2 regions of the Streptomyces sp. NPDC020898 genome follow, and region 2 is predicted to be linked to the other one. Evidence: riboswitches for the same ligand, from Rfam matches in the RefSeq annotation. Region 2 holds a riboswitch; the other holds the start of a gene.
What was found. Region 2 has a riboswitch for S-adenosylmethionine ahead of thrC (threonine synthase). Riboswitches for the same ligand answer to the same signal wherever they lie in the genome.

Region 1 (4,278 bases), on a different contig from region 2:
TGTACCTGTTCCCCGGCGCCCGCGTCACAAGCCTCTTCCCGTTCCTCTTCTTCCTCCCGCTGCGCTTCCCCGCCTGGCTGACCCTGCCGTTCTGGGCGGCGTTGCAGTGGGTGGCGGCCGGGAGGGCATCATCCGGCCCCGGGGTGGCGTATCTGGCCCACGTGATCGGCTTCGGCCTCGGCTTCGTCTACGCGTGGGTGCGACATCGGCGTACCACTAGAGTGAGGTCCGCCCCAGCGACGGCCACCGAGGGAGAGAACCAGCCGTGATCACCGCGATCGTGCTCATCAAGACCAGCGTGGACCGGATTCCGGAGATCGCGGAGTCGATCGCCGCCCTGGACAGCGTGAGCGAGGTCTTCTCCGTCACCGGCACGTACGACCTGATCGCGATGGTCCGCGCCAAGGCCCACGAGGACCTGGCGGAGATCATCCCCGGCAGCATCAGCAAGATCCCCGGCGTGGAGGCGACAGACACCCACGTGGCGTTCCGGACGTACTCCCAGCACGACCTGGAAGCAGCGTTCGCGATCGGCCTGGACAGCTGACGTTCCCGACCCGGGCCGGCGTGTGCGGACGAGCCGCTCAAGCTTCTTTCCCGCCCGCCCCGCCGCACCTTCAGCCCAGGCCCCGGCATCTCAGCCCGTCCGGCGTTTGAGGACAAGGCCCGTTCAGGGCCGACAGCGGGGGTCTGGGGGCGCAGCCCCCAGGGATGGGACGGGTAAGGGCGGCGGGGGCGATCAAACCGCCGGCACGCACCGCCCGTCCTCGGTCCGGTACTGCCACCGAGCGCCGTCCCGCACAAGCTCCTTCACCGCACCCACGAACCGCTCGACGTGCTCGTCGGGGGTGCCCGCCCCGAAGCTCACCCGGATGGCGTTGAGGGACTTCTCCCCAGGGGCGGCCTCGGGCGCACCGCACTCCCCCTGCGTCTGCGGATCCGTGCCCAGCAGCGTGCGCAGAAGCGGGTGGGCGCAGAACAGCCCGTCCCGCACCCCGATCCCGTACTCCGCGGAGAGCGCCGCCGCGAAGTGCGAGCTGTTCCACCCCTCGACGACGAACGAGATCACGCCGACGCGCGGAGCGTCGTCGCCGAACAGCGAGAGAACCCTGACCTCGGGCACCTCGGCCAGCCCCGCCCGCACGGTGTCGATCAGGTGCTGCTCCCGAGCCACCAGCGACTCGAAGCCGGCCTCCGTGAGGGCCTTGCAGGCCGCGGCGATCGAGTAGGCACCGATGACGTTCGGCGACCCTGCTTCGTGCCGGGCGGCACTGTCGTGCCACTCCACGTCCACGCCCCCGTCCGTGCGCCGCGTGACCTTGCGGCTGGCGCCGCCACCCGCGAGGTAGGGGTCGGCCGCGCGCAGCCAGTCGGCGCGGCCGGCGAGGACACCGGAGCCGAAGGGCGCGTACAGCTTGTGGCCGGAGAAGGCGACCCAGTCGACGTCCAGGTCCTGGACGGAGACCGGGTGGTGCGGGGCGAGCTGGGCGGCGTCCAGGACGATCCGGGCGCCGTGCGCGTGGGCGACGGCGGCCAGCTCCCGTACCGGCCACAGCTCACCGGTGACGTTCGAGGCACCGGTGACGCAGACGAGGGCCGGGCCCTGGCCCTCCTGAACGGATGCGGAACGGGCGGCGAGGGCCTCCTCCAGGGTGGCCACGGCCTGCTGCGGGGTGCGCGGGGCGTCGAGGTAGGTGACCTGCGCGTCCTGCCAGGGCAGCAGCGAGGCGTGGTGCTCGGTCTCGAAGACGAAGACCTGGCAGCCGGCGGGGAGCGCGGCGGCGAGCAGGTTCAGCGAGTCGGTGGTGGACCGGGTGAAGACCAGCTGGTCGTCGGCGCGGCAGTCCAGGAACTCCGTGACCGTCCTGCGGGCGTTCTCGAAGAGGTCCGTCGACAACTGGGAGAGGTAGCCGGCACCGCGGTGGACGCTGCCGTAGTAGGGCGCGTACGCCGCCACGTCATCCCAGACCCGCTGGAGCGCCGGTGCGCTGGCCGCGTAGTCGAGCGCCGCGTAGGTGACCTCGCCACCCGTGACGAGCGGCACGGTGACATCACGCCCCAGAACGGACAAGGGGGCACAAACAGCCTGGTCGGCGGCAACAGTGGAGACAGACATGGCGAACTCCCGTGAGAGACAAGAGGAATCACTGCGCGAGCGGACGCGAAGGACGCGGCTCAGCACAGGAAAAGGTGAAATGGGTGCGCGGAAGCGGGGCTCTACGCCCTATCGCATTCGCTTGCTCACGGAAGGCTCCCTCGAACGACCAGGACCCCTGGTGTCGAGAGGGGCCCGCGCTTGCCGTAAGCCTTGCTGCCTACGGCCTGGTCTTCATCCCGGGGCACCCCGCCACGGACGGAGGGTTGCCGGACAGTCGGCCGGGGCCTCATGACTGTCACTCATGACCTGGTACAGAACGTACGGGAAGTGATCGACGCCCCGCAACCCGTGTCCGGATCGCGGAACGCCCACCACAGGAAACCGCTACGCGTTGCTGGCCGCCGCCCACCGCTCCAGCGTCTTCTTCGCCGCCCCGGAGTCGACGGACTCCGCGGCCTTCTCCATGCCGGCGCCGATCTGCTCGGCCAGCGAACCCGGCCCCGGGTCCAGCGCCACCAGCGCCGCCGCCGAGTTGAGCAGCACGGCGTCCCGTACGGGCCCTGTCTCGCCGTCCAGCAGCCGCCGGGCGACCGCCGCGTTGTGCGAGGCGTCACCGCCGCGCAGCGCCTCCACGGGGACCAGCTCGATGCCGACGTCGCGCGGGTCGAAGGCCTCCTCCGTCACCTTGCCGTCCCGCACGACCCACACCCGGGACGTGGCGGTGACCGTCAGTTCGTCGAGGCCGTCGTCGCCCCGGAACACCAGGGAGGAGTTGCCGCGCTCGGCGAACACCCCGGCGACGATGGGCGCCATCCGGGGGTCGGCGACCCCGACCGCCTGCGCCTTGACCTTGGCCGGGTTGGTCAGCGGGCCCAGGATGTTGAAGACCGTCCGGATGCCCAACTGGCCGCGCGCGGCGCCCACATGGCGCATCGCCGGATGGAACTTGGCCGCGAAGCAGAAGGTGATCCCGGCCTCCTCCGCGACCTCGGCCACCCGCTTCGGCGTCAACTCCAGATTGACGCCGAGCTGCCCCAGCACGTCCGACGCCCCGGAGGCCGAGGAGGCCGCCCGGTTGCCGTGCTTGACGACCTTGGCACCGGTGCCGGCGATGACGATCGCCGACATGGTGGAGATGTTCACGGTGTTGGCGCCGTCGCCGCCGGTGCCGACGATGTCGACGGTCGGCCCCGGCACCTCGATCACGTTCGCGTGTTCGTACATCGCCTGGACGAACCCGGAGATCTCCTCGACGGTCTCGCCCTTGGCCCGCAGCGCCACCACGAACCCGGCGATCTGTGCGTCGGTCGCCTCGCCGCGCATGATCAGGTTCATCGCCCAGGCGGTGTCGGCCGCGCTCAGGTCATGGCCGTCGAGCAGGCCGTTCAGCACGCGGGGCCAGGAACGGACCGCCGCGGTGTCGCCTCCGGCGGGGTTCACAGCGCTGCTCATAAGCCGCTCCTGCATCAGTCCCGGCGAGACTCGCGGGACTCCTAGTGGGAATGGGAACACCCTATCCAGCCCGGGGGTACGGCGAAGGGCCCCGTCCGGTCTTCGGACGGGGCCCTTCTACCGCGCGTGGCGAGCGCAGGGATCAGTGGTGGCCGTGGCCGCTCGTGATCTCCTTGTACTCCTCGGCGGTGGGCTTGGCGATCTGGCTGTCCTCGCCGTAGTACGACTTGCTGAGCTTGGCCCGCAGCTTCTCCGGGCCCTTCACCTTGCGCTCGACACCGTTCTCGTCGACCGTCGCACCGATCGCGGCAGGCACGTACTGCTCGTGCGCCGTGAGGGTGTGCAGGGCCTCCTGGCTGAGCGGCTCGTGCACCTCGATGAACTCACCGTGCGGCAGGCGCTTGATGATGCCCGACTCGCGGCCGTGCAGCACCTTGTCCTTGTCGCGGCGCTGGAGGCCGAGACAGATCCGCTTGGTGACGACGAACGCGATGACCGGGGCGACGAAGAACGCGATCCGTACGAACCAGGTGATCGCGTTGATCGACAGGTGGAAGTGGGTGGCCCAGAGGTCGTTCCCACCACCGATCAGCAGCACCATGTACCAGGTGATCCACGCGACACCGAAGGCCGTACGCGTCGGCACGTTGCGCGGGCGGTCCAGGATGTGGTGCTCGCGCTTGTCGCCGGTGACCCAGGACTCGATGAACGGGTAGACCGCGATCGCG
Region 2 (4,278 bases):
GTGATTCCTTGCACCACCTGGCCTGCGGGCCTCACCCACCCGGTCCTTCGTTATCACTCTCACCTGCAGAGTGCTAACGCCAATGATTAGCACTCGCCCCTACCGAGTGCAAGCGGCTCTCGAAGATCCGCAGGTGAACAGGGGGGCGGGCAAGCGCACACAAGGCCACGCGAGAGGGCCGGAGGACGTACTGGACGTACTGAAGCCGAGGGACGTACCGACGGACATGCCGAAGGGCTCGTACCCCGTGAGGTCCCACGGAGTACGAGCCCTTCAAAGAAGAACGTCGCTGCGGTGCGCCGGCGCGTGCTTCAGCTGGTCGCCAGACGGACCATGTCCGCCTGCGGCCCCTTCTGGCCCTGCGAGATCTCGAAATCGACCCGCTGACCTTCCTCGAGGGTGCGGTAGCCGTCCATCTGAATCGCGCTGTAGTGGACGAAAACATCCGCACCACCGTCGACCGCGATGAAGCCGTACCCCTTCTCCGCGTTGAACCACTTGACGGTGCCCTGAGCCATGCCTAACTCCCCTATTACTGGCCCTTGCACAGATCCACACTTCGCGGATCCGGGTCAGACCTCACCCCCCCAACCGGTGGGAGTGTGCGCCGGAACGCGTCGACCGCGGCCGAATGTATCTGTCCAACTGCCCTCTGCAACAGGTCAATCGGACGAGAAATCCGGGCACGCCAGGTCGGGAATATGCGGAGAATTCACGCAACTTCAGGGCAAGCCGGGCCCCACAAAGGGAACAAAAAACGCAAAAGACCTGCACACTTTGGCTACTTCTCGTAGGGCGCTCGGCAAGAATTCATATGCGTGCGGCAAGCGAAGTGGTGCGGCTTCCCCAACTGTACCGCGCTCAACCATAGAGAATTGCCCCCTCCGCTTCTCTCACGGAGGGGGCAATTCGATGAACTCTCGGTAATCACTGTTACCGACGGTTACTACTCGCCGGTATCAGTCGCCTGTCAGCCACCCGCGACCGCGGGAATGATCGACACACCCGCACCGTCCGGCGTCGCCGTCTCCAGCCCCTGCTCGAAGCGGACGTCGTCGTCATTGACGTACACGTTGACGAACCGGCGCAGCTTGCCCTGATCGTCGAGCACCCGGGCCGCGATGCCCGTGTGGTTCTTCTCCAGATCAGCGATGACCTCGGCCAGGGTCCCACCCTCGGCAGCCACCTCGGCCTTACCGCCGGTGTAGGTACGCAGGATGGTGGGGATGCGGACGGAAACGCTCATAACTTTCGACCTCCGGTCAGGTGACGCGCCCGATAGGGGCGCGGGGCTGTGCTGGATTTGCGGCTACCGCCACGTGGGCGCGACCAGCCCCCACGGCCCCGCAGACAATCAACGGGGTTATACGAGCCCGGCTTCCCGGAACGACTCAAGGCTGGGCCGAATCGTCGCGGTCAGCCCGACGTCAGCCACCGCATCCAACGTCTTGAGACCATCCCCGGTGTTCAGCACCACCGTCGTGAGCGTCGGATCGAGCAGCCCGTTCTCGATCAGCTTCTTCGTCACCCCCACGGTCACCCCACCGGCGGTCTCCGCGAAGATCCCTTCCGTGCGCGCGAGCAGCCGAATCGCATCGACGATCTGCCCGTCGTTCACGTCCTCCACCGCCCCGCCCGTCCGCCGCGCGATATCCAGCACGTACGGCCCGTCCGCCGGGTTGCCGATCGCCAGCGACTTGGCGATGGTGTCGGGCTTCTGGGGCCGTACGACGTCGTGTCCGGCCTTGTAGGCCACGGACACCGGCGAGCAGCCCTCGGCCTGCGCACCGAAGATCTTGTACGGCTTGTCCTCGACGAGCCCGAGCTCGATGAGCTCCTTCAGCCCCTTGTCGATCTTCGTGAGCTGCGACCCGGAGGCGATGGGCACGACGAGCTGGTCCGGCAGCTGCCAGCCGAGCTGCTCGCAGATCTCGTACGCCAGGGTCTTGCTGCCCTCCGCGTAGTACGGACGCAGGTTGACGTTGACGAAGCCCCAGCCCTCGCCGGCCGGGTCGCCGATCAGCTCGGAGCAGAAGCGGTTCACGTCGTCGTAGTTGCCCTCGATGCCGACGAGCTCGCCGCCGTACACCGCGGCCATGACGACCTTGCCCTGCTCCAGGTCGTGCGGGATGAACACGCAGGACCGGAAACCGGCCCGGGCGGCGGCGGCGCCGACCGCGCCGGCCAGGTTGCCCGTGGAGGAGCAGGAGAGGGTGGTGAAGCCGAAGGCGCGGGCGGCCTCGATGGCCTGGGCGACGACCCGGTCCTTGAAGGAGTGGGTCGGGTTGCCGGAGTCGTCCTTCACGAACAGCTTGCCGGCGTCGACACCCAGCTCGCGGGCGAGGTTGTCGGCCTGGACGAGCTTGGTCCAGCCGGGGTTGATGTTCGGCTTCTCGGCGACGTTCGCGGGCACCGGGAGGAGGGGCGCGTAGCGCCAGATGTTCGCGGGGCCCGCTTCGATGCGCTTGCGGAGTTCCTCGGTGTCGGCCGCCGACTGGATACCGAAGTCGTAGGCGATCTCCAGCGGGCCGAAACACTCCTCGCAGGCGAACACCGGACCGAGGGGGACGCGGTGGCCGCATTCGCGGCAGGAGAGTGCGACGGCGGGACCGAGGTCTACAGAGGTGACGGAGTCGGCGGCACCGGCAGTGGGAGCAGCGGTGCTCTGAGCAGTTTGCGCAGCCATGGAGGCGAGGCCCTTCCTCATCTTCCTCACGACGCATTTCGCCGTGAGACGGATTTGGCACCTTCCCGAGCCGGGAGCCTCGCCACATGAACATGCGACAAGACCGGCTGGAGGGTTGCCGGGGCTTCAACGGGCCGTATCCCTCTGCCCCTCTGGATGAGCGGTATGAAGTTGTGAGGTGGTGAACGCCGGTGACCTCGGACATGCGATGGTCACCCACGTTGTTCAAGACTGTAACCGAAGGCTTGGATGGTGGTGGGAGCCGTCCGAACCGCGAGATAGAAGATCGCGCTTCCCCCCATGCAACGTAAGGGAGAGCCGCACGTGCTGGAAGACGCCGAGCGCTGGCTGAACACACGCTCCTGGTCCGTTGGCGACCGCCCGCTCAAGAAGCTGATCGCCGCGAAGCGTTCCTCGAACGCCACGGTGAGTGTCGTCCTGCCCGCGCTGAACGAGGAGGAGACGGTCGGCGAGATCGTCGCCGTCATCCGCCGCGACCTGATGCTGAAGGTTCCGCTGGTCGACGAGATCGTCGTCATCGACTCGGGATCGACCGACCGCACCTCCGAGGTGGCCGCCGCGGCGGGTGCCCGGGTCGTCCACCGCGACGACATCCTGCCGCGCATCCCGGCCGTGCCGGGCAAGGGCGAGGTGCTGTGGCGCTCGCTCCTCGTCACCAGCGGGGACATCGTCTGCTTCATCGACGCGGACCTGAAGGAGTTCTCGTCGGACTTCGTCTCCGGAATCGTGGGCCCGTTGCTCACGAACCCCGGCGTCGACCTCGTCAAGGCGATGTACGACCGTCCGCTCGGCCAGGCGGCGGGGCAGGGCGGCCGGGTCACCGAGATGATGGCCCGCCCCCTCCTCAACATGCACTGGCCGCAGCTGGCGGGCTTCGTCCAGCCGCTCGGCGGCGAGTACGCGGCCCGCCGCTCGCTCCTCGAACAGCTCCCGTTCCCCGTCGGCTACGGCGTGGAGCTGGGCATGCTGATCGACGCCCTGCACCTGGTGGGCCTCGACGCGCTGGCCCAGGTCGACGTGGGCGTGCGCAGGCACCGCCACCAGGACGGCCAGGCCCTGGGCCGGATGTCCGCCGCGATCTACCGCACCGCCCAGCTCCGGCTGGCCCGAGGCCATCTGATCCGCCCCGCGATCACCCAGTTCGAACGCGGAGAGGACGGTTTCGAGCCACGCACGTACTCGGTGGACACGGAGGAACGCCCGCCGATGGCGGAGATCGCGGAGTACGCGACGAGGAAGGCGGCGTAGGCCCGGGGCGCCGCCTGAGGCCTTGTATACGGCTGAGGCGTACGTGCGTACGTTTGAGTGTTTCCGGGCCGGGCTAAGTTGAGGCGTATGGCTTCGACGCAGGGTGCAAAAGGTGAGTTCCGGGTGCTGGTCGCGTCCAACCGCGGCCCGGTCACGTACGAGGTCCGTGAGGACGGCTCGCTGCACGCCAAGCGCGGCGGCGGCGGGCTGGTCTCCGGCCTGTCGGCGATCGGGCCGGACGCGGGTGCCCTGTGGATCTGCTCGGCCCTCGGTGAGGGCGACCGCGAGGCGGTGCGGCGCGGCGAGGGCGAGCCGGGCGTACG

Region 1: another riboswitch for S-adenosylmethionine. It lies ahead of ACH4TV_RS01525 (aminotransferase class V-fold PLP-dependent enzyme); the one in region 2 lies ahead of thrC (threonine synthase).

What each region holds. Positions count from the first base shown of each region.
Region 1 is NZ_JBIRRV010000001.1:334,239-338,516, forward strand. Features, by position in the region: gene ACH4TV_RS01515 (rhomboid family intramembrane serine protease) at 1-269, shown strand, start outside; gene ACH4TV_RS01520 (Lrp/AsnC family transcriptional regulator) at 266-547, shown strand; gene ACH4TV_RS01525 (aminotransferase class V-fold PLP-dependent enzyme) at 740-2,116, opposite strand; SAM riboswitch class IV at 2,288-2,405, opposite strand; gene trpD (anthranilate phosphoribosyltransferase) at 2,483-3,550, opposite strand; gene ACH4TV_RS01535 (cytochrome bc complex cytochrome b subunit) at 3,693-4,278, opposite strand, start outside.
Region 2 is NZ_JBIRRV010000016.1:102,646-106,923, reverse strand. Features, by position in the region: gene ACH4TV_RS37355 (cold-shock protein) at 312-518, opposite strand; gene ACH4TV_RS37350 (MoaD/ThiS family protein) at 971-1,246, opposite strand; gene thrC (threonine synthase) at 1,364-2,686, opposite strand; SAM riboswitch class I at 2,701-2,849, opposite strand; gene ACH4TV_RS37340 (glucosyl-3-phosphoglycerate synthase) at 3,011-3,955, shown strand; gene ACH4TV_RS37335 (trehalose-6-phosphate synthase) at 4,043-4,278, shown strand, end outside.